3 regions of the Idiomarina loihiensis L2TR genome follow, and region 1 is predicted to be linked to each of the others. Evidence: predicted binding sites of a transcription regulator. Region 1 holds the regulator's gene; each other region holds the start of a gene.
The links. Region 1 encodes sigma-54, which starts transcription at its own class of promoters, with help from an activator protein. Its sites were predicted from a motif close to GTTGGCACGNNNNTNGNNT; they were not measured.
Positions count from the first base shown of each region.

Region 2: the regulator sigma-54 is predicted to act here: its motif matches at 8,067-8,085, upstream of fliE (flagellar hook-basal body complex protein FliE).
Region 3: the regulator sigma-54 is predicted to act here: its motif matches at 7,332-7,350, upstream of IL_RS05855 (flagellar basal body rod protein FlgF).

Region 1 covers NC_006512.1:413,967-423,981, forward strand. Annotated here, with positions in the region: gene rapZ (RNase adapter RapZ) at 1-140, opposite strand, end outside; gene ptsN (PTS IIA-like nitrogen regulatory protein PtsN) at 131-601, opposite strand; gene hpf (ribosome hibernation promoting factor) at 605-892, opposite strand; gene IL_RS02020 (RNA polymerase factor sigma-54) at 920-2,380, opposite strand; gene lptB (LPS export ABC transporter ATP-binding protein) at 2,402-3,127, opposite strand; gene lptA (lipopolysaccharide transport periplasmic protein LptA) at 3,129-3,671, opposite strand; gene lptC (LPS export ABC transporter periplasmic protein LptC) at 3,640-4,203, opposite strand; gene kdsC (3-deoxy-manno-octulosonate-8-phosphatase KdsC) at 4,200-4,754, opposite strand; gene IL_RS02045 (KpsF/GutQ family sugar-phosphate isomerase) at 4,754-5,731, opposite strand; gene IL_RS02050 (TetR/AcrR family transcriptional regulator) at 5,888-6,463, shown strand; gene IL_RS02055 (ATP-binding cassette domain-containing protein) at 6,548-7,348, shown strand; gene mlaE (lipid asymmetry maintenance ABC transporter permease subunit MlaE) at 7,345-8,124, shown strand; gene mlaD (outer membrane lipid asymmetry maintenance protein MlaD) at 8,127-8,594, shown strand; gene IL_RS02070 (MlaC/ttg2D family ABC transporter substrate-binding protein) at 8,612-9,283, shown strand; gene IL_RS02075 (STAS domain-containing protein) at 9,283-9,576, shown strand; gene IL_RS02080 (BolA family protein) at 9,614-9,868, shown strand; gene murA (UDP-N-acetylglucosamine 1-carboxyvinyltransferase) at 9,885-10,015, shown strand, end outside.
Region 2 covers NC_006512.1:1,287,982-1,297,996, reverse strand. Annotated here, with positions in the region: gene IL_RS06210 (response regulator) at 1-1,015, opposite strand, end outside; gene IL_RS06205 (amidohydrolase) at 1,031-2,683, opposite strand; gene IL_RS06200 (LuxR C-terminal-related transcriptional regulator) at 2,885-3,508, shown strand; gene IL_RS06195 (DUF1285 domain-containing protein) at 3,519-4,046, shown strand; gene IL_RS06190 (sigma-54 dependent transcriptional regulator) at 4,068-5,504, shown strand; gene IL_RS06185 (sensor histidine kinase) at 5,624-6,631, shown strand; gene IL_RS06180 (sigma-54-dependent transcriptional regulator) at 6,624-7,985, shown strand; gene fliE (flagellar hook-basal body complex protein FliE) at 8,133-8,465, shown strand; gene fliF (flagellar basal-body MS-ring/collar protein FliF) at 8,513-10,015, shown strand, end outside.
Region 3 covers NC_006512.1:1,222,224-1,232,238, reverse strand. Annotated here, with positions in the region: gene IL_RS05905 (LPP20 family lipoprotein) at 63-542, opposite strand; gene flgN (flagellar export chaperone FlgN) at 600-1,001, opposite strand; gene flgM (flagellar biosynthesis anti-sigma factor FlgM) at 1,001-1,324, opposite strand; gene flgA (flagellar basal body P-ring formation chaperone FlgA) at 1,441-2,163, opposite strand; gene IL_RS05885 (chemotaxis protein CheV) at 2,326-3,261, shown strand; gene IL_RS05880 (CheR family methyltransferase) at 3,417-4,253, shown strand; gene flgB (flagellar basal body rod protein FlgB) at 4,354-4,758, shown strand; gene flgC (flagellar basal body rod protein FlgC) at 4,765-5,217, shown strand; gene flgD (flagellar hook assembly protein FlgD) at 5,232-5,915, shown strand; gene flgE (flagellar hook protein FlgE) at 5,931-7,280, shown strand; gene IL_RS05855 (flagellar basal body rod protein FlgF) at 7,400-8,143, shown strand; gene flgG (flagellar basal-body rod protein FlgG) at 8,165-8,953, shown strand; gene flgH (flagellar basal body L-ring protein FlgH) at 8,988-9,662, shown strand; gene IL_RS05840 (flagellar basal body P-ring protein FlgI) at 9,673-10,015, shown strand, end outside.

The DNA of each region.
Region 1 (10,015 bases):
TGCTCTATGACTGCATGCACCAGAGTTGGCAGCAGGCTTATTGGTAAATTATCAACACAATAAAAGCCTAAGTCCTCCAGTACGCGCAAGGCAATTGTCTTACCTGAGCCGGAGCGACCACTAACAATGATCAGTTGCATGGCGACTGTTCACCTTCGCCCACAAATAATTGATATAACGCCTTATCAGAATCTGCGTGGCGCAGTGCGCGAGTACAGTCTTTGTCGTTCATTCTTCTGGCCACTGTGGCCAATGTTTGTAGATGGTTCTCGTGCTCTGACTCCGGCACCAGAAGCGCGAAGATAATATCGACAGGTTGGTTGTCAATAGAATCGAATTCGATAGGTTCGTCTAAGGTCAGTAATACCGCTACCGGATGATTCGCATTAGGTAAGCGGCCATGAGGAATTGCGATACCTAAGCCAATTCCCGTACTGCCTAAACGCTCACGGTTTAACAGGCTCTCAAAAATGTCATGACGGGTAATGCCAGACAGCTTAGGGGCTACGATTTGACTAATGGTTTCAAGTAGTCGCTTTTTACTTGCGCCCTCGACTGCACACTTGGTGCAGTCGGGGCTTAACAATTCACTCAGTTGCATGGATTAATGTTGTTTCATTTTCTCTTTGTGTTTAATCACCTGACGGTCCAGTTTATTAATTAAACCGTCGATGGCCGCGTACATATCTTCGTGTTTTGCGTCGGCGAAAAGCTCACCGCCATTCACGTGCAGCGTAGCTTCCGCTTTTTGAATCGTTTTTTCAACATTTAGGATGACGTGAACATTAGTTATATGGTCAAAATGTCTTTCCAGCTTGGCAAATTTTGTGTCCACGTAGTCACGCAGAGCTTCGGTAATATCGATGTGATGACCGGTCAAATTAATTTGCATAACGTCTTCCTTCTGCAGTTAACAAAGTTACAAAAGACTTTTGCGTTGGCTCGATGATGGAATGTTTAACGATTCCCGATACTTCGCAATTGTCCTTCTTGCTACTTGGATACCTTGTTCGGCTATCAGTTCAGCAATCTTACTGTCACTTAACGGTTTACTGCGATTTTCAGCAGCGACCATCTTCTTAATTAAAGCACGTATTGCCGTGCTTGAACACTCGCCACCGCCCTCTGTACTGACATGACTTGAGAAAAAATATTTCAACTCAAATACGCCACTTGGGCAGTGTAAGTATTTTTGTGTCGTTACGCGTGAAATTGTGCTTTCATGCATATCCACGGCTTCAGCAACATCGTTCAGAACCATTGGCTTCATAGCTTCTTCACCATGCTCAAAAAAGCCCTGCTGGCGCTGTACTATGCAATTGGCCACTTTCAGCAGCGTATCGTTTCTGCTCTCCAGGCTTTTTATGAACCAGCGCGCTTCTTGCGTATGGTTTTTTATGTACTGGCTGTCGGCTACTGACTTTGTTGCTTTACTCAAGGCCGCGTATTCTTCGTTCACTTTTAGTTTAGGTACGCTGTCCGGGTTTAATTCGACCATCCAACGACCATTTTTTTTAGTAACGGCCACATCGGGAATAACATATTCAACGGGTTGCTGCGCAACTTGCTCGCCCGGGTGCGGGTGCAACTGTTGAATTAACCGCATAGTCTGACGTAAATCGTCTTCCGATAGCTTCAGTTTACGCTGAATGGTGCGAAAATCGCGACTGCCAAGTAAGTCCATATGTTCAGTCACTAAGCATAGAGCAACCTGCTTGTATTCAGTGTCGTCGCTTAGTTGACGTAATTGAATGGCAAGGCATTCACTGACGCTGCGTGCGCCGACACCAATTGGGTCGAAATGCTGAATACGCTTAAGCACCATGCAGACTTCTTCTACTTCCACTTCGGGTAGGCGCACAGCTTCGATAATTTCATTAACATCAACCATTAGATAGCCATTGTCGTCTATGGCTTCAATAATGGCTTCAGCTATGGCGGTGTCTTCTTCCGAAAAATGAGAAAGTTGCATTTGCCAAAGCAGGTGATCCTGCAAAGACTCGCTGGTAGAGCCCTGATAGACTTCAAAGTCGCCGTCGAAGGATTTACCCGAAGAAGCCGCACCGTTGGCCGGGGTATGACTGGAGTAGGTGTCGTCCCAACTGCTGTCGACCGGCAGCTCGTCAGGCATTTCCTGAGTTTTTATAACGTCGGATGTTTCCCGCTGACTGTCGTCTCTTTCTTCAATATTGCGAGTTTCGGGTTGATCCGCGTCGTTACTCGTTTCGCCTTCAACCTCCAGCAGCGGGTTGCTGTCTAATGCATCCTGAATTTCTGACTGAAGATCGAGCGAGGAAAGCTGCAGCAGGCGGATGGCCTGTTGGAGTTGTGGCGTCATGGTCAGGTGCTGACCAATTTTTAGCTGCAGACTTTGCTTCATAATGACTGTCCCGGTATCACGTTATAGGGTGAACTGCTCACCGAGGTAAACGTCTCTAACCTGTTGATTCGATAATATACTTTCTGCATCCCCACTGGCAATAAGCTCACCATGACTGACAATGTAAGCGTGTTCACAAACAGACAATGTCTCGCGCACATTGTGGTCGGTAATAAGTACACCAATACCACGTTGCTTTAAATGTTCAACAATCTTTTTAATATCAATAACCGAAATAGGGTCAACTCCGGCAAAAGGCTCGTCCAGCAAAATAAACGTAGGCTCCGCTGCCAAGGCGCGGGCAATTTCAACCCGACGGCGCTCACCGCCTGAAAGACTCATGCCCTGGCTATTCGCTATGTGGCCTATATGAAACTCTTCGAGCAAAGCATCAAGCTGTTCTTCACGCTCATTGGTTGAAAGTTCTTTACGAGTTTCCAGAATAGCCATCAGATTATCGCGCACGGTCAATTTGCGAAAAATGGAAGCCTCTTGCGGCAAATACCCAATACCCCGGCGTGCCCGTTCATGCATTGGCAGTAATGTAAGGTCATTGTCATCCAGCAGAATTTGACCTTTATCGCTATTAACCAAACCGACTATCATATAGAAGGTTGTGGTTTTACCTGCCCCGTTGGGGCCCAGTAAACCAATAACCTGCCCCTGACTTACTTCCAGGCTAACGTCTTTAACGACTTGTCGGCTTTTGTAGCTTTTGGCTAAATGTTTGACTCGTAAAGTTGCCATATTAAGGGTTCTCGTTATTTTTTTCGTCGGTATCGGTTTTTGGTTTAGGCGTAAAAATAGTGATAACACGGCTGTCTTCTTCACCTGAACTGCTTGCCGTTACCGTTTGTTTATTCAAATCATAAGTAATCAAACTGCCGCTTGAGCTACTGCTACCTTGAGAGATGCGAGCGTCGCCACTAAGCTCCAGTCGCTGTTCCGACTGAAAATAGGTGATTTTTTTTGCTTCAGCGTTAATTTCATTGCCGTCGTCCAGCGTCTGGCTGTAAGTAGCAGGAGTGCCTTCTGCAATAAAAATATCTGCTTGCTCGGCGCTTTCGCTGGCGGATGCTTCTAGTCGATCGGCGCGGATTAATAAGGTGCCCTGACGAATAATAACGTTGTCCGTTAAAACCAGGCGGTTATTTTTAATATCAAGCTCTTCCTTACTCGACTCAACTTCCATGGGTTTACTAAAGTCAGACTTGCCCTGAGCCATAACCGCTGAGGGTATTAAGGCAACCAGGATGAGTTTACTCAGCAGGCTGGAAAATCGTTTTAACATGTCTTTTTAGCTCCATTCGTTCAGCTTTCAGATCCGCAGTCATACCGTTACCCCGAATTAATAGCCGTGGTCCGTGAATGCTTACAGGATGTTCTGTGCTCATTGACTCATTTTTTAAATCAACAATCAGGTACTCGGTTAACACTTGCTCGATGTGAGTATCCGGCTCTAAAGCAAGTATTTCAACATCATGCTCTAAAATCAGGGTTTGATCGTCGTAGAAAGTGCCTTGCGCGGCACTGACTTCCCAAAGCTCTTCGCCTTGTTCAGAAAAGACCGTGTAAACCGGACGCTTAAGTTCGGTCAGGCCAATTTGGTTATAGTGAGACATTTTCTCAGATTTTATCTTGTGAGCCAGTAAACCGTCACTTTCGAAAATACGCGTCTCCAGCCCAAAAGCGGTAAAATCGGGCTGCATAGTGCGTGTTGTCGCCGCGTTGTTACCATCAGCATCATCACTAAAAGGGCGCCAGACAAGCAATAGCCCGGCACCGAATAATAAAATTAGAATGACAGTAACGCGTCGGCTCACACACTGGCTCCTGTAGCCAGGTGCAGTTGCCCTTGACTGAGCATGATTAAATCACAGACTTCGCGCACGGCACCATGTCCACCATGGCAGCGTGAAATATAATCGGCCTGTTGTTGTACCGATGCGTGAGCGTCCTGGACTGCAATCCCCAGACCCGCCGCTTTAATTAAAGCTAAATCGGGGGTGTCGTCTCCAACATAAGCAACTTGCTCCGCGCTAAGGCCTAACTTCGTTAGTAGCTCATCGAAAGCGGCTGTTTTATCGTTCTGTCCCTGATAAATAAAGCCGACATCTAAATGTTCCATACGGTGTTCAACAATGCGTGACGTTCGTCCGGTAATGACTGCCGTTTCAACACCTGATTTTTTCAGTGCTTTCATGCCAAAGCCATCCCGGGTGTGAAACGCTTTCAGTTCCTCACCATCATTGCCTAAGTATATGCGACCGTCGGAAAACACCCCGTCGACATCCAGAACCAGTAGCTTTATTTCGGAAAAACGTTTAAACAGGCTTTTTTCAATGTCGCCGTACCAGGTATTAATACATTCCATCAGAGCACTCCCGCCTGAAGTAAGTCATGCATGTTCATTGCGCCACAAGGCTGTCCATCGTCGTTGGTAATTATCAGCCCATTTATTTTTCGGTCCTGCATGAGTTTTAATGCCTCAGCGGCCAGCATGTCCTCGTTCGCAGTAATACAGGAGCGGGTCATAACTTCAGCTATCGGAGTTTTATGGACATCGATTCGGTTATCCAGAATGCGACGTAAGTCACCGTCTGTAAAAATGCCGGCGAGACGTTGGTTTTCATCAACTATCGCGGTCATACCCAAGCCTTTACGCGACATTTCCAGTAACGCATCACTAATAATAGCGTCGGCTGGAATAACCGGAACACGCTCGCCAGTGTGCATCACGTCATGCAGCCGCAATAGCAGGCGTTTACCCAGCGAGCCGCCGGGGTGTGATAGTGCAAAGTCGTCGGCGGTGAAGCCGCGGGCATTGAGCAGAGCAACCGCCATCGCATCGCCCATGACAAGAGTTGCTGTTGTAGAAGCCGTGGGGGCTAACCCGAGCGGACAGGCCTCTTGTTCAACTGCGATACAAACATGAGTATCAGCCAGTCGGGCAAGAGTGGAGCCTGGTTTGCCAGTCATTGAAATTAAGGGCACGCCCAGACGTTTAATGACCGGAATAATATTCAGCACTTCGGCCGTTTCGCCACTGTTAGATATCGCAATGACCACATCCTGAGCCGCAACCATGCCTAAATCTCCGTGGCTGGCTTCGCCCGGATGTACAAAAAACGCTGGTGTGCCGGTTGAGGCAAGTGTGGCAGCTATTTTCCCGCCAATATGACCGGATTTACCCATGCCGGTGACAATAACGCGGCCTTTGCAATTAAACAGAGTTTGGCAGGCGGCATCGAAATTATCATCCAAATATTGATACAGGCCTTCAATCGCCTTCTTTTCGATATCCAGTACTTGTTCGCCCAGTAGCCGAAAGTTCTGGGTGACTTGTTTCATGGTCATGCCTCTGGCGTTGTACTTTTGCCCTGTATAATACGTCATTCGGTACAACTCTGCCTACCGTACACAGGTAAATCTTGTATTTTATTACAAAAATAATTACTATACCAACCAGACGGTTGATAAAGTAAGTGTAGGTAAAGTGAATACACCATGGTAGAGAAAAAAGGCGCAGGGCGACCCAGCAACAGAGACGTCATTCTGGATGCCGCAGATCAATTGGTCGCTGCCGAGGGTGCAGGGCACCTTACATTTGACGCCTTGAGCCAGACAACGGGCATCAGCAAAGGTGGTTTGCTTTATCATTTCAAGAGCAAAGATTGTTTGCTGCAGGCTATGTTAAAACGCCGTGTCGAACGTTATGAAAAACTTCGTGAGCAATATCATCACCAGTTTGCCGATGACCCAAAAGGCGAATTAAAAAGTATTTTACTAGCAGCGCTTGATACGGACGCTGAATGTTCTCGGCTAGGCAGTGGAATGCTGGCTGCCGCTGCGACTAACCCGGAGTTGTTGGGCCCTTTAAAAGAGCATATAGCACTGACTTTACAGCGGTTGGAACGTATTGCCGGAAGCAAAGTTGGGAAAACTCTGTTTTACGCGGTTCATGGTGCTCGCTTGTTTGAGCAACTCAACTTGTGTGACGCCTGCGTGCATGAACGTGAAGATTTTGCACAATATTTACTGAAGCTTGTCGATGAATTGACAGAAATAGAATCAATTCGCTGATAAAATTTGCAACACTTTTTCGGTATCAGACTATACCGACAGTCGTTAGAATAAAGGCTGATAAACTCGTAACAGGAAACTGTCGTGACAAACTTGGTAGAACTTAAAGATCTGACTTTTGCGCATGGAAGCCATCGGGTCTATGACGGCCTGTCGTTAGATGTTCCGAAAGGCAAAATGGTTGCTGTCATGGGGCCTAGTGGCATTGGTAAAACGACGCTGTTGCGCCTTATCGGTGGACAGCTTAAGCCTGACAGCGGCAGTATCAAAGTAGCCGGAGAGGAAGTCCCGCAGTTAAAACGCGACGCTTTGTATCAATTACGCAAGCGCATGAGCATGCTGTTTCAAAGTGGTGCGTTGTTCACCGACATGTCGGTATACGAGAACGTCGCCTTTCCACTGCGCGAGCACACCGACTTACCCGAAGAAATTATTCGCAGCGTGGTTTTAATGAAGCTTGAGGCCGTGGGTCTGCGTGGTGCGCGTCACCTTATGCCGTCAGAACTGTCTGGTGGTATGGCTCGTAGAGCTGCTCTGGCAAGGGCTATAGCTCTGGATCCTGAATTAATTTTATACGATGAGCCGTTTGCGGGTCAGGATCCTATTTCTATGGCGGTCATTGTAAAGCTTATTAAATCTTTGAATGAGTCACTAGGTTTGACCTCTATTGTTGTATCGCACGACGTAAAAGAAGTGTTATCGATTGCGGATTATGCTTATGTCATCGCCGACAAAAAAGTGGTCGGCAAGGGAACTCCGGATGAACTGCGCAATAATGAGACCGCAATTATTAAGCAGTTTTTGAACGGCGCTCCAGATGGACCCGTAGCATTTCATTATTCAGATGACGATTTTACAACGGACTTATTAAGGGGCAAGGAATGATCCAGTTTATACGGTCTGTCGGTCGCCAGGTATTGGATAGCCTGGCAGGCATTGGATACGCCCTGGCTATGTTAATGGGTGCCATTATTGGCAAGCCGCAACCAGCTAAGTCATGGCCGCTCTTTATTAAACAAATGTATGTCGTCGGCGTATTGTCGATGCTCATCGTTATCGTCAGTGGCTTATTCATCGGTATGGTGCTTGGCTTACAGGGCTACACTATTTTAGTTGACTATGGTGCTGAGCAAAGTCTGGGGCCTATGGTTGCGCTGTCGTTGCTGCGTGAGTTGGGGCCTGTCGTTACCGGTCTGTTATTTGCGGGGCGAGCGGGCTCCGCACTCACTGCTGAAATCGGTCTTATGAAAGCCACTGAGCAACTCTCCAGTCTGGAGATGATGGCGGTTGACCCTTTACGCCGTGTGATTGCTCCCAGGTTCTGGGCTGGTGTGGTTAGTATGCCACTGCTGGCGTTGATGTTCTCAGCCGTTGGAATTTACGGCGGTTACCTGGTTGGCTCCGGCTGGCTGGGTGTTGATGAAGGGGCTTTTTGGTCAGTCATGCAATCGGCAGTCGATTGGCAGGATGATCTTCTGAACGGCATTATTAAGTCTATTGTATTTGCCTTTGTTGTTACCTGGATAGCTTTGTATAAAGGTTATCGTTCGGTACCAACCTCTGCGGGAATCAGCGCTGCGACAACGTCTACGGTAGTGACTGCGTCGTTGGCAATTCTAGGACTCGATTTTATTCTTACAGCTATCATGTTTGGTGGATAACCATGGAATCAAGAAAAACACAGTTATGGGTAGGCGTTTTCGTTGTCGTCGGTATTTTGGCTTTGTTCTTTATTGCATTAAGAGCAGCCAGCGGGACTATGACGACATCGGGTGACAGTTACACCCTGTACGCTAAGTTCGACAATATTGGTAGTCTGAAAGTCCGCTCGCCGGTGAAAGTAGGTGGCGTCGTTGTAGGTCGTGTTACTGATATTTCATTGTCGGGCGACTACTATGAGCCGCGTGTGACAATGAGCATTAGCAAAGATTACGACAAGTTTTCTGAAGCCAGTACATTGTCGGTGTTGACGTCAGGACTCCTGGGTGAGCAATATCTTGGACTTGAACCCGGCTTTATTGATGACAGCGTAGGTACGTTAGACGACGGGGATACCATTACTGATACTAAATCAGCATTGGTTTTAGAAAACCTGATAGGCCAATTCCTGTTCAGTCAGGGCAATGAATAAGTGGTAAGGAGAGCACCATGGCAGTAAAACAATGGATAACGGCCGTTTTTGTAACCTTAGTACTGGTTGCATCCGCGTCAGCCGATTTAATTCGTAACGATGATCCGCAAGAGTTATTGAAAGCAGTTGCTGAAAAAACCTTTGATCGCATTGCATCGGACAGAAACAAAATTGACGCAGATCCTAATTATCTAAAGGAAGTCGTTGAAGATGAGATGATGCCTTATGTTGACAATATGTATGCGTCGAAGAAAGTATTAGGCCGTTACTTGCGCGACACGACAAAAGAACAGCGTGAACGTTTTTACCAGGCTTTCTACGATTACTTAGTGGCGACGTATGCCCGTGCTTTTACTCAGTATGACGAGGACAAGCATAAGGTCACTTTTGAACCTAGTCAGGAAATTTCTGATGATGCACGTTCGGCCGTCGTGAAGGCGCGAATAAAAGAAGAAGGGCGCCCGGAAATTCGTCTGGATTTTCGTATACGTTACGACTCTGATGAAGAAATTTGGAAAGCCTACGATTTAGTTGTTGAAGGTGTCAGTCTGCTGAACAGTAAGCAAAGTGAAATTTCTTCGGTTATCCGGGCTAATGGCATTGATAAAACCATCGAGCTGATTGAAAAGAAAGCTTCCGAGCCGATTAAGGCAGATGACGAAGTAGAAAGCCCGGCAGAGGGACTCTAATGTTAGCATCGGTGAAGGTTAGCGATGATAAGACACTGGTTTTTAGCGGTTCATTGACTCGTCACAGTGTTGCTAAACTGTGGTCACAGCGCAAAAGCTGGTCGGTGGGAAGCGAAACCCGGGTTGATTTAACCGATGTAGAGGTTATCGATACTGCCGGGGTGGCTTTTTTGCTTGAAATATTGAAATTGGTTGGCGATGGGAAAGGTCCGTTAACCTGTATCGGAGCATCTGAACAGCTGAAACAAATTGCCCGCGTTAGTGGCGTTGAGTCGCTGCTTTCGTTAAGCTAGGCGGTCTTATTAACTTTTAAGCCAACGGCAGATAACAATGAATACTGAAGAACTGAAAACTTTGCTGAACGATGCGCTTTCTCTGGAAGAGCTTCTGGTTAAAGCTGAAGGCGCGAATGTAGAAATTATTGCTGTCAGCGAAGACTTTAAAGATATGAGTCGGGTAAAGCGTCAGCAAGCCGTGTATGGTCCTCTAAACCCGTTGATTGCCGACGGTTCAATCCATGCCGTATCGATAAAAGCTTACACGCCGGAAGACTGGGCGCGTGATAAAAAATTAATGATGCCATAAGGTTGTTGGTTAGTTGATGGATAAATTTAAAATACGTGGAGGCCAACCTTTGTCAGGTTCGGTCACTATTTCAGGGGCAAAAAATGCCGCGCTGCCTATTTTAATGGCTTCGCTGTTGCCGTCTGAAAAAATAACCCTGTCTAATGT
Region 2 (10,015 bases), 870 kb from region 1:
TAATTTCATCAATAGAATGTTTTTCAATGGCTTCACCAACGCTATACAGCAGTTCCCGTTGTGCTTCCCGCTCGTTTTCTGTGGCTTGCAGGTTATCTATAGCAATGGAGCTATTATTCACAAAAAGCCCGAGCAGATTTTGATCCAGCTCAGATAAGTCCCTGACACCACGAATAAAAAGTAAGTACTGGCGCGAGCTGCTGGTTTTGTAAAGGCCGTAGTAATTACCGTCGACAATACGAAAATCAACATTTTGCGGGCTTTGCTGCATAGGGCGGACAATATCCCAGTCAATTTCGCCGTGTACGGGTTGCCCTACAGCCTCTTCATATTCGCCTGTGCCGCCAATAATTTCAAATGGGTCGTCAGTGTCCGAGCTGGCGGTCAGCGCATCAATGCGGCAATACATGGCGTCATCAGACAGGGTAATTAACGCGACAAGTTGCTCCAGGATGCCCTGACATAAGGCTTGCATCGAGCGGGCAGAAAACACTTCTGCCGACGCATTAATGACTTTTTCCAGTCCGCGTTTGTTGCGCTCAATGGCGTTTAAGTCGCGATAAGCTCGCAAACAGGAATACATCAAAGTAACTAGCTTACGGTATGTCAGCTCGGTTTTTTCTTTATAGTCATCAATATCATAACGGGCAATGACATCTTCTTCGGGAGCCTGCCCTGGCTGGCCGGTTCGCAGAACGATGCGTATTAGCCGGTTTTTCCGGGTTTCGCGTACCCATTGGGCAACATCGAGCCCGGCATGATCGGTTTCCATTACTACGTCCAGCAGCATCATGGCGATATTGGTGTTGTCCTGTAAAAACGCGATAGCATCTTTGCCGGAATAAACCGAGTGAAACTTCAGCGGACGACCGTCGAGTTTAAATTCACCTAACGCCATTTTGGTAATGGTGTGTATCTCTTCGTCGTCATCGACAATGAGGATATTATACGGTTCCGATACTTCTTCTTCCGCTATATCAGGCTCGTCATCAGAAAACAGAAAGTCATCGTTCATACTTATGCGTCCCTATTAATAAACTCGCTCGCCCGCTACGTAAGTTTGTTCAACCTGAGTTCGCCAGATATCACTGGCATCGACGGCAAAAGGGTCTTGTTCTACGACAATAAAGTCAGCCCATTTACCGGGTTCCAGCGAGCCCAGAGATTTTTCCTGCCAGGCACTGTAAGCGGCATCTATGGTAAAAGAGCGCAGCGCTTGCTGCAGGCTCATTTTCTCTTCAGCATACCAACCTCCGGCTGGCATATCATTACGATCTTGTCGGGTAACCGCCGCGTGCAGCCCGTAAAACGGATTAGCCAGTTCTACCGGGAAGTCCGAACCGGCAGCAATAACGGTGCCCTGATCCAGCAGTGTTTGCCAGGCATAAGCTCCTTCCATCCGTGCCGCGCCTAGACGATCCTCTGCCATATTCTTGTCACTGGTGGCGTGCGTCGGCTGCATGGAAGCTACCAAATTGAGTTGATTAAAACGTTTCAGGTCGTCCGGGTGTACAATTTGTGCATGTTCTATGCGATTACGTAAGTTACGGCCACCGAGTTCATTATAAACTTCTGCGAGGTTATCCAGTACAACGCGATTTGCCCGGTCACCAATAGCGTGAGTATTTATCTGGAAGCCATGAGGGATGATAAGCTCGTACAGGTCACGAATTTTTTCTTCTGAAGTGACCATCAGGCCATGGTTCCCATGGTCGTCACTGTAGTCTTCCAGCAAAGCCGCACCACGGCTCCCTAAAGCGCCGTCAGCGTATATTTTAACGCTACGAATGGTCAGTTTCTGGTCGACACTTTCGTATGGACCTTCTGCCAAAAGTTGCGCCAGTTTAGGCTCGGTAGCGGCTATCATGCCATAGACTCTGAGGGGCATACGGCCCTGATTGTGCAACCCCTTGTAAACGGAAATTTCGTCGGCATTAATACCGGCGTCATGGACACTGGTAATGCCCAGCTTAATTAAATGCTCAAAGGCGAGTTCGTAAGCTGCACGTTGCTGCTGAAGCGATGGTTCAGGAATAACATCCTCTACTAATTGCATTGCATTATCGACCAGCACACCGGTGGGGTTGCCTTGCTCGTCACGAACAATTTCACCGCCTTCCGGGGCGACAGTGTCCTTGTCTATTCCTGCACGGCGCAAGGCTTCGCTGTTTGCCCAGCCTGCGTGGGCGTCTACGCGCATTAACCAAACCGGACGGTCATTGACCACTTCATCCAGATGGGCTGCACTGGGGAATACCTTTTGTTGCCATTGCTCCTGATTCCAGCCTCGGCCTGTTATCCATTCCATTTCGGGTTGTTCGCCAGCATAGGCATGTACTTTTTTGACCGCTGCAGAAACGGAGTCGGTGTCGCGTAAATCCACCTGCAATAAGCTGGTGCCCAGACTCTGAATGTGTCCATGGGCATCAGTTAACCCCGGAAGAACGGTTTTTCCCTGCATATCAACGGTTTGTTCAGTGTCAGTAAAACGCTCAGCAAGTGCGTTACCACCAATGGCCTGAATTTTTCCATTTTCAACCAGCATGGTCGAAAATTGCTGCAATACCGCTTGTTCGCCAGCGGGGCTGGTAAGGGTGTAGCCTTTCATATTGGTATACAAGGTGTCGGCAATAGCTGAAGCCGATAAGCTAAGGCCTATAAACAGGCAGATAATACGTCGCATAACAAGAAAACTCCGTAGAAAATAACTTGGGCAACACTATAGCGTTTTTACTGTACAAGCGACTAGGCGTTCTCTGACTTTTTTGTTAATGAAGTTAACATTGGCTCTTTAAAAATTTGCATTGTCCGTAAAAAACTTGCTGTCTGTTATATTTTCGGTATGCTAAAAGTTAATTGAATAAGCGTTATTTTGGATCTCAAGATGAAAGTTCTAATTATTGACCCGCAGTTTTTTATGCGTGCTGGTCTTATACAAATTCTCACAAACTATGCGAATCAGCCTTCGATATACGAAGCTGAGTCGTTCGAAATTGCTGAGAACTATTTATCAGCCGATGATTATGATTTGATTTTTTTAGAAATGGATTTACCGGATGCCGAAATTCGACCTGCGCTGCAACGTCTGAAAAAAGTGGCTCCACGTACGCACATTGTGCTGTTTACGCGCCCGCGCTCAATTTCGGAAGTTCGCCAGGTACTGGCTGCCGGAGTGCGTAGCTACTTGCCAAAAGACAGTTCGGCTGAACAGGCTAAACTGGCAATTCGGGCTTTGCTGAATGGCGACCGTCACATTCCTGATGACCCTCATTTGAATGAACCAAGAGACAAGTCCAGTGGAGCCGAGAGCTTTTTGTCACCGCGTCAGCTGGAAATAATGCAACTGCTGGCTCAGGGCCTTTCAAATAAAGAAATTGCAAACATTCTGGGCATTACTGAAGGCACTATTCGTGTGCATTTATCGGCAATATTCAAAGCCATTAAAGTATCGAATCGTACTGAAGCGACGCTTTGGTATCTACTGAGACAGAAAAAGTTGGTCGACTAAGTTTCGATTTATGTCACTTAACCGATTGATTTCTGAACTAGAAAAACATCAACATGCACCAACCGAGTTGTGGGATCCGCCGTATTGTGGTGAGATCCCTATTCATATTGCCTCAAATGGCGACTGGTTTTATCAGGGGAGCCAGATAAAGCGCTCCGCATTGGTAAAATTATTTGCGTCTGTTTTAGTGGTTGAAGACGGTGAGTATTTTTTAGTAACACCTGCCGAAAAAGTTAAGATTACGGTTGAAGATACGCCCTTTGTTATCGTTGACTGGCGTCAATTAGAAGAGAATGGTCAGCAATTATTACTGTTAACCACCAACATCGGTGATACTCTGGTATTAAGCTCTGAACATGCGCTCACAATGAAAAACGGTGTGCCCTACATTGTGATGCAAAGAGGATTGACAGCGAGAGTACATCGCAATGTATTCTATCAGTGGGTTTCACACGCAGAGTCGCGGACTGTCGATGGACAAGAACAGTGGTATCTGTCCAGTGCAGGTGAAACGTTTGTGTTAGGAAATGTGAAATAGGACGTTGCGGTAAACTCGTCTATGACAAAAACAAGAATAGTCTACCTGGTTGAACAGCAGCCAGAGCGTCGTCAGCATTTTGAAACGGTATTAACCTTTATTGGTGAAACCGTTGAAGTCATATCTCCTTCAGACACTCTAAAGCTTTGTGCTGCCGATGCGCTCTGTGTGATTGCCGGTAATGGTATCGAGAATCTGCATAAATTAGCCGGCGATGCGCCGCACCTGCCTTTTATTTGTGCTACTGACGACCAGAGTAACGCTTTACAGAAAGCGAATGTCATAGGTCCTCTGGAAAAGTCTTTCGATTACTCCAGCTTGTCGAACATGCTGCATTACTGTCAGGCTTACCACCAGCAAATGCCGGCTAAAGCGGCAAGAAAGCGGCATCCGGGCGGTGGTAAACTGGAGCAAACCTTAGTTGGTAACGGCCGTACAATGAAACATGTACGTCAGCTGATAGAGCAGGTAGCTGTGACCGACGCGAATGTCCTGATTCTGGGTGAATCCGGAACGGGTAAAGAAGTTGTGGCCCGCGGTATTCATGATTTGTCAGGTCGCAGTAATGGACCCTTTGTGCCGGTAAATTGCGGTGCAATTCCGGGCGACTTGTTAGAAAGTGAGTTGTTCGGGCATGAAAAAGGCGCTTTTACCGGTGCCATAGGTGCGCGCAAAGGTCGTTTTGAACTGGCTCAGGGTGGCACCTTGTTTCTGGATGAAATAGGCGATATGCCATTGCCCATGCAGGTAAAACTGTTGCGAGTTTTACAAGAGCGCACCTTCGAACGCGTGGGGGGTAGTAAAAGTATTATTGCCGATGTACGAGTGGTGGCGGCGACTCACCGCGAGCTGGAACAGATGATCATTGACGGCAAATTCCGTGAAGATTTGTATTACCGTTTAAACGTTTTCCCTATTGAAGTTCCGGCTCTGCGCGAACGTCAGGAAGACGTGCCTTTGCTGCTGCAGGAACTGACCCAGCGTTTTAAAAAAGAACGGGGCGTTGGGGTGCGTTTTACTGAGCGAGCTTTAGAGTCGTTGTCTTATCATCGCTGGCCGGGCAATGTAAGAGAGTTGACTAACCTGATAGAACGTTTGACCATTATGCACCCCGACAGCCTGGTTGACGTGCCCGATTTACCGCCTAAGTATCAGCATGTGGAGCACGATGCACCAACCCCGGATTACCCTGAAGAAATGCTGGAGCGTGAGGCGCTGAGTGCGATTTTCAGCGAGTCAGAGGAAGAACTTGATGACGAGACGAATAGTGCTATTGACTCTGAATTGCCCGATGACGGCGTTAATCTGAAAGATATGCTAACCGAAATAGAAACGGGGATGATAGCTCAGGCATTAGCCAAATCTGACTGGGTCGTTGCTAAAGCGGCCGATTTACTCAGTATGCGCCGCACAACCTTAGTTGAGAAAATGAAAAAGTACGGTATCCAGAAAGATTAAACTCAAAGTGTCAGTCTTTTGACAATCCTGTAACAACGTAACTAACTGAAAATAAAGAATATTATACTGGCATCTATTTTGCATTACCTTCTCCATAGTTGTTAATTGGAGATGTCAGTATGGCCACCTACCATCAAATTATTGATGCCATGCCTAACGCTGTTATTTTACTGGACAGTCATGGGGTCGTGGATTATTGCAATGACAATGCCACGAGCCTTTTAGGACACCCTCTGAAAAAGTTTTTATGGCGGGAACTGGTTAGTGAACTGTTTGCTCCCAAAGCGGATGACTGGCACGAAGTGTCTCTGCGTAACGGGCGCCGGGTTCGTTTAGATACTTCGGTTGTGAACGAAAAACCGGGACAGCTTATTGTCCTGACAGACTTAACTGAGACCAGGCGTCTGCAAAATCGTATCAGTCATTTACAGCGCTTGTCTTCGATGGGAAAAATGGTGGCTTCGCTGGCACATCAGATAAGAACGCCACTCTCTGCCGCTATCCTTTATGCGCAAAACCTAAAGCAGGGCAAGATTTCAGCGGCTAAACAACAGCGTTTCTCCGACAAACTACTTTCCCGCCTGCATTCGCTGGAACAGCAGGTCAATGACATGCTGTTGTTTGCCAAAAGTGGTGAGCAACCCATGCTGGAAGAACTCAGTACCAATAGCTTGATCCAGCAGGTGTTAATGAATACAGAGAGTTATGCCGAGCAGCATCAGGTGAAAATTAATTGTAATGATCCAAACTTGGGTGTGGTGTTGCGAGCCAATCAGACCGCATTAGTTGGGGCAATACAGAATTTGGTTAACAACGCAGTTGATGCTAGCCAGCCCGGACAGGAAGTGTTGTTGAAAACCGATGTTGATGGCGGTAGCTGGAAAGTTTCTGTTATCGATTCCGGCTGCGGCATTCCGGCCGAAAAGCAAGACAGTGTATTCACCCCATTTTTTACTGAAAAGTCTAATGGAACCGGCTTAGGTCTGGCGGTTGTCCAAACCGTGATAAAAGCGCATAACGGCTTAATTGACTGGGAGAGTCAACCAGATAAAGGCTGCCGCTTTACCTTATCACTGCCGGTGTATGAATGGTCAGAGAATAAAATGAAAGAGGTACGTTATGGTTGAGCGACAGGTATTGGTTGTTGAAGATGACGTATCGCTGCGTGAAGCAATTATCGATACACTGGAACTGGCTGACTGTCAGTGCCTTGAAGCAGCCAACGGCGAAGAAGCTTTGCTTATTTTGAAAAAGGAATCGGTGGCACTGGTTATCAGTGATGTGCAAATGCCGGGAATTGATGGCTTACAACTTCTGCGCAGCATGAATAATCAGCAATACGATATTCCGGTTATTATGATGACGGCCTTTGCCAAGGTGGATGACGCAGTTGTTGCTATGCGCGAAGGCGCCGTCGATTATCTGACTAAGCCGTTCTCAATTGAAAAGCTACAAACACTGGTTCAGCGTTATCTGCCTGATGGCGCAATTAACGATATTGAACCGGTAGCAGAAGAAGATTCCAGCCAGGCAGTACTGGCTATGGCACGAAAAGTCGCGGCCAGTGAAGCGAGCGTTATGGTCACCGGACCAAGTGGCACCGGTAAAGAAGTGCTGGCGCGTTATATTCACCAGCATTCTGACCGTTCAGACGGGCCTTTTATTGCAATTAACTGCGCAGCTATACCGGAAAACATGCTGGAATCGATGTTGTTTGGTTATGAGAAAGGCGCCTTTACCGGCGCCAATCAGTCATCGCCAGGGAAGTTTGAGCTGGCGCAGGGCGGTACTCTGTTGCTGGATGAAGTTACTGAAATGGCCATGCACTTACAGGCTAAGCTGTTAAGGGTGATTCAGGAGCGTCAGGTCGAACGTTTGGGGTCACGTAAAACCATACAGTTGGATGTCCGATTAATAGCAACTTCTAACCGAGATTTACAGCAAGCGGTGCGCGAAGGGTTATTACGTGAAGATTTAATGTACCGGCTAAACGTGTTTCCACTGCACTGGAAGTCTTTACGTGAACGGCCTGCGGACATTGTTCCTCTGGCAGAGAACTTATTGCAGCGACATAAACAGCGCTCTGGTATTAAAACGCCTGTGAATTTTTCCGCTGCAGCAGAGCAGCAGTTAATGCGTTATTCCTGGCCGGGTAATGTCCGCGAGCTGGAAAATGTGGTGCAAAGAGCTCTGGTTCTGCATCGCGATGGAGAGATTCAGCCGCAGGATCTTATGCTGGAACTGAACGACATTGCGGAAACCGTTAGCGTGTTTCCAGAGCAAGTGGATACGCCCGAAGAGAAGTCAGAAAACCTCGATGAGTCACTTTTCCATCAGGAATACCAAATTATCAAAGAGGCGCTGCAACGGCATCAGGGAAAACGTCAACCGGTCGCCGATGAACTTGGGATTAGTCCACGCACGTTGCGCTACAAGCTTGCGAAAATTCGGGAACAGGGGTTGACTCTGACCGGCTCATAATACGGTCTTGAAATACCTCTTTCATTACCATTAGCCCTGTTTCTCAGGGCTTTTCTTTGTACCTTAAAGCCGCGATTAAAAGTTGGCATTTTGTTTGCATAACTAACCTTAAATAAAGTCAGTGATGAATTTTTGACGGGGTTAATTATGAAAGTGGAAGCAAACGCACTTTACCAACAGTTACAGTCTATGGCTACGCAGGCTTCCCAGCGTGATCAGCCTACGAATGTGAACGCCCTGCAAGGCAATACCGCTCAGGCTGATTTTTCCAATATGCTGAAAAATGCATTGGATAACGTCAACGAACTGCAGCAAACCTCAGGTGATTTAAAAACTCGCATGGAACTCGGTGACCCGAATGTCACGCTGGAGCAAACCATGATAGCCAGTCAGAAGTCGAGCATAGCGTTTGAGGCAACAGTTCAGGTGCGCAACAAAGTGGTTGAAGCGTACAAAGAAATAATGTCAATGCCGGTATAACCGCTGCATTACTGGAGATATAAGTCGTGGCTGAATCAACAGATTTAATGGTACAAGATACTGACTTACCGGATAGCAACAATTCTGGTAATGAAGACAGTGGTGAGAAAACCGGCATCATGACGATGCTGGGCAACTTTGACATGCTGCGTCAGGTCATTGTCGTGCTAGCGTTAGCTATCTGCGTTGCTATCGCTGTTTTTATTATGCTGTGGGCGCAGGAGTCAACTTATCGTCCATTAGGTCAGTTAGAAACGGAGGAGTTGATCAGCACCCTCGACTACATGGATGCAAATGGCATTGAATACCAGGTGGAAGGCAATACGGTTTCAGTACCTGAAGAAAACTACGATGCTATTAAGTTGCAACTGACCCGCGCTGGTGTTGATTACGGTAATTCGACCAATAACGGCTCTGAAATTTTAATGAGCGAACCGGGTTTCGGCGTTAGTCAGCGACTAGAACGTGAGCGCCTCATTCATTCCCGTGAAGTTCAGTTAGCGCGCGCTATTGAAGAAATCAAAAAAGTGTCTGCTGCCCGAGTATTGCTTGCCGTACCTAAAGAAAATGTTTTCGCCCGTCGCGAAAAAGAACCCAAAGCGTCGGTTATGCTGAATGTTCGTGGTGGTACCTCGCTCAGTGAAGAAGAAGTCGCGTCAATTGTGGATATGGTCGCGTCATCCGTTACCGGTCTGAACACCGAGAGCGTAACCGTAACTGACCAGGCTGGCCGCCTGCTCAACTCTGGTTCACAAAGTGCGTTGGCAGCGAAAAGTTCGCGCGAATACCAAATTGAACAAAAACGTGAAGAAGCCTACTTAGAAAAAATAGACAGTATTTTGATTCCTGTGCTGGGCTATGACAACTATACCGCACAAGTTGACGTGACTATGGACTTTACTCAGCGTGAAGAAACTCAGCGGCAGTTTAATCCTGATATGCCAGCCATTCGCAGTGAAATGACAGTTGAAAACCGCTCGATGGGTAGTGCAATTGGCGGTATTCCTGGCGCGTTAACAAATCAACCCCCACTGGATTCAGACATTCCTGAAGAAGCTGGAGATGGCACTGCCGGTGGCGGTGCTACGGGCAGTACTCACCGTGAAGCAACCCGTAATTATGAGCTTGATAATTCAGTCACTTATACCCGGAACCAAACCGGTACCATTAAGCGTTTGAGTGTTTCTGTTGCGGTTAACCATGAAGCAATAACAAATGAAGCGGGCGAAGGCGAAACGCAAGCGCGTAGCGCTGAAGAAATCGCAAATATTCGCCGTTTGCTGCAAGGTGGTTTAGGTTTTGATATTAATCGTGGTGACAGTATTGAAGTGGTGTCAGTACCGTTCGCGCAGTTGCCTGACTTAGGTGCCGGTGAGACGCCAGTGTGGGAAGAACCATGGTTCTGGCGGGCTTTCCGTCTGGTGATGGGCGCACTGGTTATTATGGTATTGATTCTGGCGGTGGTTCGTCCAATGCTGAAGAAACTGATGAATCCGGAATCGGGTGTGGAAGATGATGCCGATGCGTTTTCCGATGAGGAATCGATGGGC
Region 3 (10,015 bases), 810 kb from region 1:
TTACTTTACTATCGGAATTAACTGCAAAAACCCTGCCATGTTTAACTCAATAAAAGTGGCGCTTAATAATAGACAACGCGTTTCACTTTCTGCTGACGGTTGGTGCTTTGATACAGGCGGTGAACCTTTTCGAAATCAAGACGCAACTCAGTCGCGTAGTAGTCTCCAACAGTATAGGTCTTAACCACTTCTGCACCACGAATCACTCCGTCTACAGAGGCCTGAAAACTGTCGCGGTTTAAGGCCCAGTCTTCCACCGAGCTACTACCGGCGATGCGTTGGCCATAGACTTGTTCAGCAAGCTCGCGGTAAGCGGCTAACTTAGAGGCGCGCATGGCGTTTAAGTCTTTTAGCTGTGCATTTTCGCCTTGCTGAGTTTCAATAGGGGCGTAGCCAACCGCATTCAGCACTGGAAATTCACTTGGGGTTTGGGTTTCCCATTCAACGTGCTTTTGATCGTACACAATTTTGTTGTAAGCACTACAGCCGCTTAATAACAGCGCAGATGCAAGTAGAGCTAAAGAGAGTAAATGCTTAGCCATAACGACCTCTGATTGAACAAAGTACTTATGGTTATAACGGCTGGACTGGCAAAATCTTTAACGGATTTTACCTTTACTATTGTAGGTAAGGGTATCTTTTCGTGCGGACTGTAAAATGGACTGTTTTAACTGCTCAATACTGTTTAGCGTTGACTGCACCACGCGTTCATTAACCTGACTTTGATGCTGAACGTCAGAGAGGGTGGCCTTAATAGCAGCAACCGCTTCAGCTAAGTCCGCGTCGTCTTTTAACTGTTCGTTGTCAGGGTGTTGAGCCAATTGCTGGTCGAGTTCGCTAATATGGATAAGCGTTTTTTCTTTGGCGTCGGCAATAGCATTAACATCAGCGTGTTGGCGCTCGACAATGGCATTAAGCTCACGTTGTTGTAACAACGCAAGGTTTTCCAGCGAGTCTGCCATATCCTGTAATATATCGTTAACAGGCGCCAACACGGTCATTATTCGTTGCTGCCGTTACTGAACAGGTCAGACTCAAACTGAGCCAGTTTATTGGCCAGTTGTTCAACGTTAATTTTGTACGAGCCGCTTTCAATGTCGGCTTTAATTTTATCAACTTTGGCCTGGTCAATGCCGCTGCTGTTCATTGCTTTTTCCTGTAAGCCACTCAGTTGTTGCGCTTCGCTGGTTAACGAAACGGCCTCACCACCTTTTTGCGAAACCGCAGCAGGCTTAGCCGGAGCATCGCTCTGTACTTGACGGTTGCTGGATTTGCTATCAATGTTGGCATTTTTCAGCCCGGCATTGTTAATGTTAATTGACATGGTTTTTAGCCTCGCTAGATAATATGTCTCGGTTACTTATCGACCACACTTAAAAATACTTTAATAAAAATTTTAGTACGTAGCCTGACGCTCACGTCAGGTTCTGATTAAGCATTTTATAAATTAACAGTCACTTCGTTTAGTCCTGTGACAACCGCTTGTATTGATTTGTTCGACCGTGCGTTCTCAACAACAACCGATTCACCTTTGAGACCATCAGCCAGGGCTCTTCCGGCGGCAGTAATTCGCAACGTTTTATCTTGTGCAACTATTGTAACGCTTTGCCCCTCACATACAAGACATGTATCGCTGGCACTTATTGCCTGACCTGCAGCAATGCGCTTTTTAATGCGGGCTCCAACTAAAGCCGTCATGTCAGTAAACACATTTGAGCGAACCCGGTTAAGGTCAACTTCGGAAAACACTAAATCACTCTCGCTTATCATTTGACCCGGAGCCATAGGTGAGGCTGCGGTAACAACATTTTTGTAGCGATAAATTCGAACAGGCACATAGGTGCGCCAGTTAGTTTTGCCTACACATTCAATTTCAATGGTAGTGTAGCTGTCGAGGTTGGCGTTAGTTGCCAGGCCTACTTTTGGTGGCTGCGAACAAATTTTGGGAGCCATGCGCGGGTCGAGGTTATTGGCAACGACTTCCACACGACCATTATCCGGCGCTGAAACCCGTTGTTCCACATAATTGTGAGCCAGTTCCTGTAACGCTTTGTAATTAAAGCGCAGACTTTCATCTGAACCGCTCGTTTTTGCGTTAACGGAATTAATGCCACAAGTTATAAAAAAAATCGAACTGATCAGCAGCGATTTACGTACTATCATAAAAATTCCTGATGTTATCCGTTAAGGTTATCTGTTCGAGTGCCGAAAAAAACGGTATAACGTCAAAAGATCGGCAGTTCGATGGTTTCAGTATGGTTAATGTAGATGTAAGCAAATACCGTGCCGAAGTAGAAGTAGCCTGCCACATAACAGGAGTGAACAATGGCTAGCATTCTCGATTCAGTGAATCAACGCACACAAATGGTCGGTCAAAACCGGCTGGAACTATTAATGTTTCACCTAAATGGGAAACAACGCTTCGGCATTAACGTATTTAAAGTACGCGAAGTATTGCCATGCCCTAAACTTACCGCAATGCCTAATCGTAACCCTCTGGTTCGTGGCATTGCGCACATCCGTGGTCAGGCTATATCTATTATTGACTTGAGTATGGCGACCGGTGGTCGGGCGCTAACCGATATTCAGAATCGTTTCGTCATTATTGCTGAGTACAACCGAACCATTCAGGGCTTTTTGGTTGAAGGGGTTGATCGCATCATTAACATCAACTGGGAAGATGTGATGCCGCCGCCCAAAGGTACCGGAAGAGATGCGTATCTTACCGCGGTGACCAAAGTGGAAGATGAATTAATTGAAATTATTGATGTGGAACGCATTTTAGCTGATATTATGCCGGCTAATATGGATGTCAGCGAAGAAGTTGCGAATGCACCTATCAATGTTGCAAAAGAAGATTTAACCATTTTGATTACGGATGACTCTTCGGTTGCCCGTAACCAGATAAAACGTGCATTGCAGTCTTTGGGTATTACGCTCGAAGTTAAAAAGAACGGTAAAGAAGCGTTAGATTACTTAAAAGATAAAGCCAAGGAAGTGGGGGGCTTAGTGCATCCTCATGTGCCCGTTTTGGTCTCCGATGTAGAAATGCCGGTTATGGACGGTTATACGCTTACCGCCGAGTTAAAAGCTGACCCAGATTTACGTGATATCCATGTTATTTTGCATACATCATTGAGTGGTGTATTCAATCAGGCTATGGTGAAGAAAGTGGGCGCCGATGACTTTATTGCTAAGTTTCATCCCGATGAACTGGCGACCGCCGTACAAAAATGGCTTAATACAGAAGTTATTGCGTAGCCTGATGCTATTGCATCAGGTGCGATATTCGACCTGACGTGAACGTCAGGCTACGGTCTCGTAGCAAACTTAGGTGCCGGGTAAGAATATTGAACCTGACGTTAAACGTCAGGCTACGAAACGAATGAAACTGAAACGGAAGTTGTTTATATAACGTGATAAATCGCGAATTAAGTTTATCGGAGTATCAGGAATTTCGTCAGTTCCTTGAGCATCAATGCGGTATCGTGTTGGGTGAGAGTAAACTGTATCTGGTGAAGAGTCGGTTAGGCCCTTTAATGGGCCGGTTTAATATCGATTCGCTGGCGGAGCTTGTAAAACGTTCAATGAAGCTAAGTGAACGGGCTTTGCGGGCGGCTGTTATTGATGCCATGACAACCAACGAAACCTTATGGTTTCGTGACACTTACCCGTTTGAAATTTTGAATGACCGTATTCTCCCTGAATATAAAAATCACGCCGGGCCTTTAAAGATTTGGTCTGCCGCCTGTTCCTCGGGGCAGGAGCCTTATTCTATTGCCATGACGTACTTAGAGTATAAGGCGAAGAACCCGGGTGGGCTAAGAGCTGGCATAAAAGTAACAGCAACCGATATTTCCAATAAGGTACTCGAGCAGTGTGCCATTGGCGAGTACGATAGCCTGGCACTTGCGCGTGGTTTGTCGGCTGAACGGCGAAAGAAGTTTTTTACGGACGCCGAAACGAAAGCCGGCTCCATGAGAGTAAAAGACGAGCTTAAACAGTTTATTCATTTCCGTCATTTGAACTTGCTGGACAGCTATTCTCTGCTGGGCAAATTTGATGTTATTTTTTGCCGCAATGTCCTTATTTACTTTGCCCCTGAAGTAAAGCGGAAAATTATTGCCCAATTCCGGCAATCGCTGAACCCCGGCGGTTATCTTTTCCTTGGTGCTTCTGAGTCTATTTCCGGACTTACTGAGGATTTTGAGATGATCCGCTGCCAGCCAGGTATCATTTACCGAAGAAAATAGTTTCCTACAGGAAATATCCGCCTGAAAAAGTAATAACCCCTCTTTAAATTGGCACACTTCCTGCATTGTCTTCACTATCGAACACTGTGGAGACAAAAATATGGCACTTTCCATGGACAAGCTTATGGGAATACAGCAACACACGCTGGGTGTACGCACTCAGCGGGCGGAGCTTATTGCCAACAATATTGCCAATGCCGATACCCCCGGCTATAAAGCCAAAGGCCTGGACTTCCAGCAAGCGTTGCAGCAAGCGCAACGCGGTATGGAAAACCACAAAATGGCGCGTACTCACGAACAGCATTTCAGCGTTGAAGTAAAACCCCAGGGAACCGAGAAGTTCCGCACTCCATCTCAACCGGATACCGGCGACGGCAACACCGTTGATGTGCAGTTGGAACAAAACTTGTATGCCCAAAATGCATTGGAGTATGAAATGACCATGAACTTTCTTGACGGCCGCATCAGCGGTGTGAAGAAAGCCCTGGGCGGACAAGGGAGATAATAAGTCATGAGTCTGTTTAATATTTTTAATGTGACCGGTTCTGCCATGAGTGCGCAGTCTGTACGGCTGAATACAACGGCCAGTAACCTGGCAAACGCTAACTCAATTAGCAGCAGTATTGATGAAACTTACAGAGCCAGAAACCCAGTTTTTGCGACCGCGTTAGCCGATGCCAGCGGCAATTACAAGGGCAACAGCCTGACGAACCAGACTCAGGCGGGTCAGGAAGCGGGTGTTAAAGTTATGGGAATAGTGGAAAGCCAGGACCCACTGCAAATTGAATATGCACCAAACCATCCCATGGCGGACGAAAGCGGTTATATCTACCGCCCCAACGTCAACACCATGGAAGAGATGGCCAATATGATTTCGGCTTCGCGTTCCTACCAGACCAACGTGCAGGTAGCGGACACTGCCAAAACAATGACACAGCGTTTATTACGTCTGGGTCAAGGATAAGCAGGAGATAACAAATGGAAGGCGTAAGCAGTAATTCCTATATAGATGATATGAAATGGAAGAAGGAAGACGATGCCAGATATGCTGATCCAGATGAGCGGAGCAAGCTTGAGCAGGAAGATTTTTTCAGGCTGTTAACCGAGCAGCTTAGCATGCAGGACCCGTCTAAGCCGGTCGAAAATGACCAGATGATTGCTCAGATGACCAACTTTACTATGGCAGAGGGAATAACCGGGCTTTCAGAGCGTTTTGACCAGTTCGCCAGTGATATGACGTCAAATCAGGCGTTGCAAGCGTCAACTATGGTCGGGCGTAAAGTGTTGGTACCGACTGACCAGGCTAACCTGGAAACCGGAGCCGGCGTAACAGGCATGATTGCAACCCCCCAGTCTGCACAAAACGTGAAGATTAATATCAAGGACTCAACCGGTGCTACGGTCAAGACCATTGAGATTGGCGATATGCCCCAGGGCACGAAAGAGTTTGAGTGGGATGGAAAAATGGCTAACGGCGACGAAGCGCCTGCTGGTAATTATTCGTTCTCGGTGAATGCTCAAGTTGGTGGCAAAACTGAAGAATTGCCTATACAGATGCACGCTCGTGTACAAAGTGTCAGCACCGGCGGTGACCGCGGTGTGGTTTTGAATCTTAAAGGATTAGGTGGCATCAAGCTTTCTGATGTAACTGAAATTAGCTAACAAGAGAGGTGACTTATGTCATTTAAAATTGCACTCAGCGGTATCAACGCATCTCAGAAAGATCTAGATGTAACCGCTAATAATATTTCAAACGTAAAAACGTCCGGCTTTAAACAGTCGCGTGCGGAATTCGCTGACGTTTATGCGACCAGTATTTTCAACGCCGGTAATACGAAAGTGGGTGACGGTGTTTTGACGTCATCAGTGGCTCAGCAGTTTAGTCAGGGCACATTAGAGTTCACGGAAAACTCGCTGGATATGGCGATTTCAGGCAACGGCTTTTTTGCCACTACAGACGGTTTAGGCTCTCGCGATATGACTTACACGCGCTCAGGAGCGTTCAAACTGAACGACGATAAGTTTATTGTGGATAACCAGGGTAACTATTTGCAAGGGTATCAGGTTGACCGTAATAGCGGCACTAACTCCTCAGTTGCTTTGGCAACCACTCAGCCAATTCGTATTCCTGATGTCGCCGGTGCGCCGCAAAGCACTGATAATGTATTTACCGCATTTAACGTCGATGCGCGTCGTTCGCCAATTGATGGCGCAGCGAATCCGTTTGATCCGGAAACACCAAGTACTTACCAAAGTTCTACATCGGCTACCGTTTATGATTCATTAGGTGAATCGCATACGTTGTCTACTTATTATGTGAAGCGCGATAATAACCAGTGGGATGTCTACGCGACTTTTGATGGTGACGAAATTGACATGACTCCTACAGGCACAGCAACAGCCTCGCCGGATGCGTCGGTCAATGGTTATGCCGGTTTACGAGTAGAGTTTTTAGGCAGTGGTGATCCGGATGTCGCGGCAGGCCAGAATACTTTTGACCCAGGCTCAATCGACTTGTCAGGCAACAACGTTGATGGCGACCCGTACCTGAATAATGGTGCTGATGCGCAAACTATCCAGTTTAACTTTCAGGATTTAACAGGAACCACAACGCCGACTCAGTTTGCGTCAGATTTTGAAGTAACTGCTTTGGATCAGGACGGTAGCACCGTAGGCCGTCTGACTAACGTTGATATCGACAAGTCAGGTCTTATTGCGGCAACCTACTCAAATGGTGATGTTCAATACTTAGGCCAGGTTGCTATTGTTCGCTTTGCCAATGAGCAGGGCTTAACGCAAATTGGCGGTACCAAGTGGCGTGAAAGTATTGACTCTGGCGAGCCGCTTTCTGGTGAAGCAAATACCGGAACTTTCGGTGGTATTGAAGCTTCAGCGCTGGAAAACTCTAACGTTAATCTGACCAAAGAACTGGTTGATTTGATTACCGCCCAGCGTAACTTCCAGGCGAACTCGCGTTCGTTAGAAGTTAACAACACCATTAACCAGACGATTCTTCAGATTCGATAATAACTTCTCGGTTATTAGCTTAAAAAGACGCCTTCGGGCGTCTTTTTTGTTTTTGGCACGAAATCTGCATTGTCTTAATAATAAACCGCAGATGACAAAATTTTGGCTGGAGGTCAGCTATGGACAAGATGCTATGGGTAGCAATGAGCGGCGCGAAGGAAAATATGAACGCCGTCGCTGTTCGTGCCAACAACTTAGCTAACGCCAATACCACGGCGTTTAAAGGCGACTTGCAACAGGCGCGGGCCATGCAGGCCTTTGGTGAAGGTTTGCCAACTCGGGTATTTTCTATGACGGAAAGCCCCGGGCAAAATTTTGCCAGTGGAGCAATACAAACAACCGGCCGGAACATGGATGTTGCCATTAAAGATCAGGGCTGGATTGCAGTCGACGATGGCAGCGGTAATGAACGTTATACCCGCAATGGTAGCCTTGAAGTCGGCACTGATGGCTTGTTGAAAAACTCAACAGGGCAGACAGTGCTCGGCAATAACGGCCCCATATTTGTTCCTATGCCGATAGATAATCTGGTTATTGGAGCGAACGGGAATGTCTCTATACGTCCGATGGGAGCTCCGGCGAACGCGATGGAAGTGATTGACCGCATTAAATTAGTAAACCCGCCGAACGGTAATATGGAAAAAGGCAACGATGGCCTGTTTAAGTTAAAAGACGACCAACAAGCTTTCGCCGATGCCAACGTAAAACTGCAAATTGGCGCTCTGGAAGGCAGTAATGTAAATAGTGTCGAAGAAATGACGCACATGATTGCCTTGCAGCGCCAGTATGAAATGAACGTCAAATTAATGAAAACGGCCGACGAGAATGCTCAGCGTTCTGAGTCGCTGATGAGAATGAGCTAAGTTTAGCCCAGGAGAAAGACCATGAACCCAGCATTATGGATAAGTAAAACCGGATTGGACGCGCAGCAGCGCGATATTTCAGTTATTTCCAACAACCTGGCGAACTCCAGCACTATTGGCTTTAAAAAGAGTCGGGCAGTGTTTGAAGACTTGCTGTACCAGAATATTAACCAGCCGGGCGGTCAGTCTGCACAGGACACCGAATTACCTAATGGTTTAATGCTGGGCGCCGGTACCAAAGTTGTTGCAACGCAAAAGTCTCATACCCAGGGCAACGTGCAGACCACCGACAATTCGCTTGATGTGATGATTGACGGAAAAGGTTTCTTTCAGGTGCTAATGCCGGATGGCAATATTTCCTATACCCGTAATGGTCAATTTTCTTTAAATGAAGAAGGGGAAATTGTGACTTCGGGTAATGGTTATACCATTGAGCCTGCTATTCAGATACCGGAAGACGCTATGTCGGTCAGTATTTCACAAGAAGGTGAGGTTACTGTTACGCAGCCTGGTAACCCGGATAACGTAGTGGTTGGTCAGATTAACCTGGTTAACTTTATTAACCCGGCCGGTTTACAACCTATGGGACAGAACCTTTATAAAGAAACCGCAGTAAGTGGTGCTCCTTTAGAGGCGGTTCCGGGTGTTGACGGAATGGGTAACACCATTCAGGGCGCGCTGGAAACTTCGAATGTGAATGTGACTGAAGAGTTGGTGAACTTAATTGAGAGCCAGCGCGGCTACGAGATGAATTCTAAAGTGATTTCGTCTGTGGATCAGATGCTGAGTTACATTAACCAGCAGCTTTAATTGTTGTCGTCATTAAATAATAGCGGGTGACTTTATGCGTTCTTTACTTTTCTCTTTAACCGCATTGGTTTTAGCCGGTTGTGTGCAAACGCCGCATAAACCCATGCCGGATGACCCATATTACGCACCCGTATTGCCGGAAGAGCGTGCTCAGCCTGTGGTGCCAACGGGTTCTCTGTTTCAGGATGCTTACGCGGATAATTTGTATTCCGATATTAAAGCTCGCCGGTTAGGTGACATTATTACGGTCACTTTGCGGGAACAAACGACAGCCAGCAAAACGGCTACAACGGAAACATCAAAAGAGAGTACAGCTGAATTAGCTGCACCCACGGCGTTTGGACGTAATATTACCGTCGGCGGTAATCCGCTGTCTGCCGGTATTAATGGCACTCGAGAATTCAGTGGTGACGGCAGCTCAGACCAAAGTAATCAGTTGAATGGTGAAATTACCGTAACAGTTATAAAAGTGCTGCCAAACGGTAACTTAATTGTTCGTGGTGAAAAGTGGATGCGCATTAATACGGGTGACGAGTACATTCGTTTAACCGGCATGATCCGTCCCCAGGATATAACAGCAGCAAACCAAATCCCGTCAACCCGTGTCGCCAATGCGCGCATTGAATACTCGGGTACCGGTAGTCTGGCTCAGGTTCAGGAGCAGGGGTGGTTAACTCGCTTCTTTAACAGCCCGATATGGCCATTCTAAGGAGTAAGGTATGAGAACGCTTAAAATTTTTGCGCTGGCGGTAAGTTTATTGTCAATGCTTGCGGCACCGGTACAGGCTTCGCGTATAAAAGACATTGCTTCGGTTCAGGGAGTTCGTTCTAACCAACTAATTGGTTATGGTTTAGTAGTCGGTCTGCCTGGTACCGGAGAACAAACGCCTTTCACCGATCAGACTTTCCGTACCATGCTGGGCAACTTCGGTATTAATATTCCGGCAAATGAACGTCCAAAAATTGATAATGTCGCGGCAGTTGCCGTGCATGCGGAGTTACCGGCCTTTGCTAAACCCGGACAAAAAATTGATGTGACGGTGTCTTCTGTCGGCAGCGCCG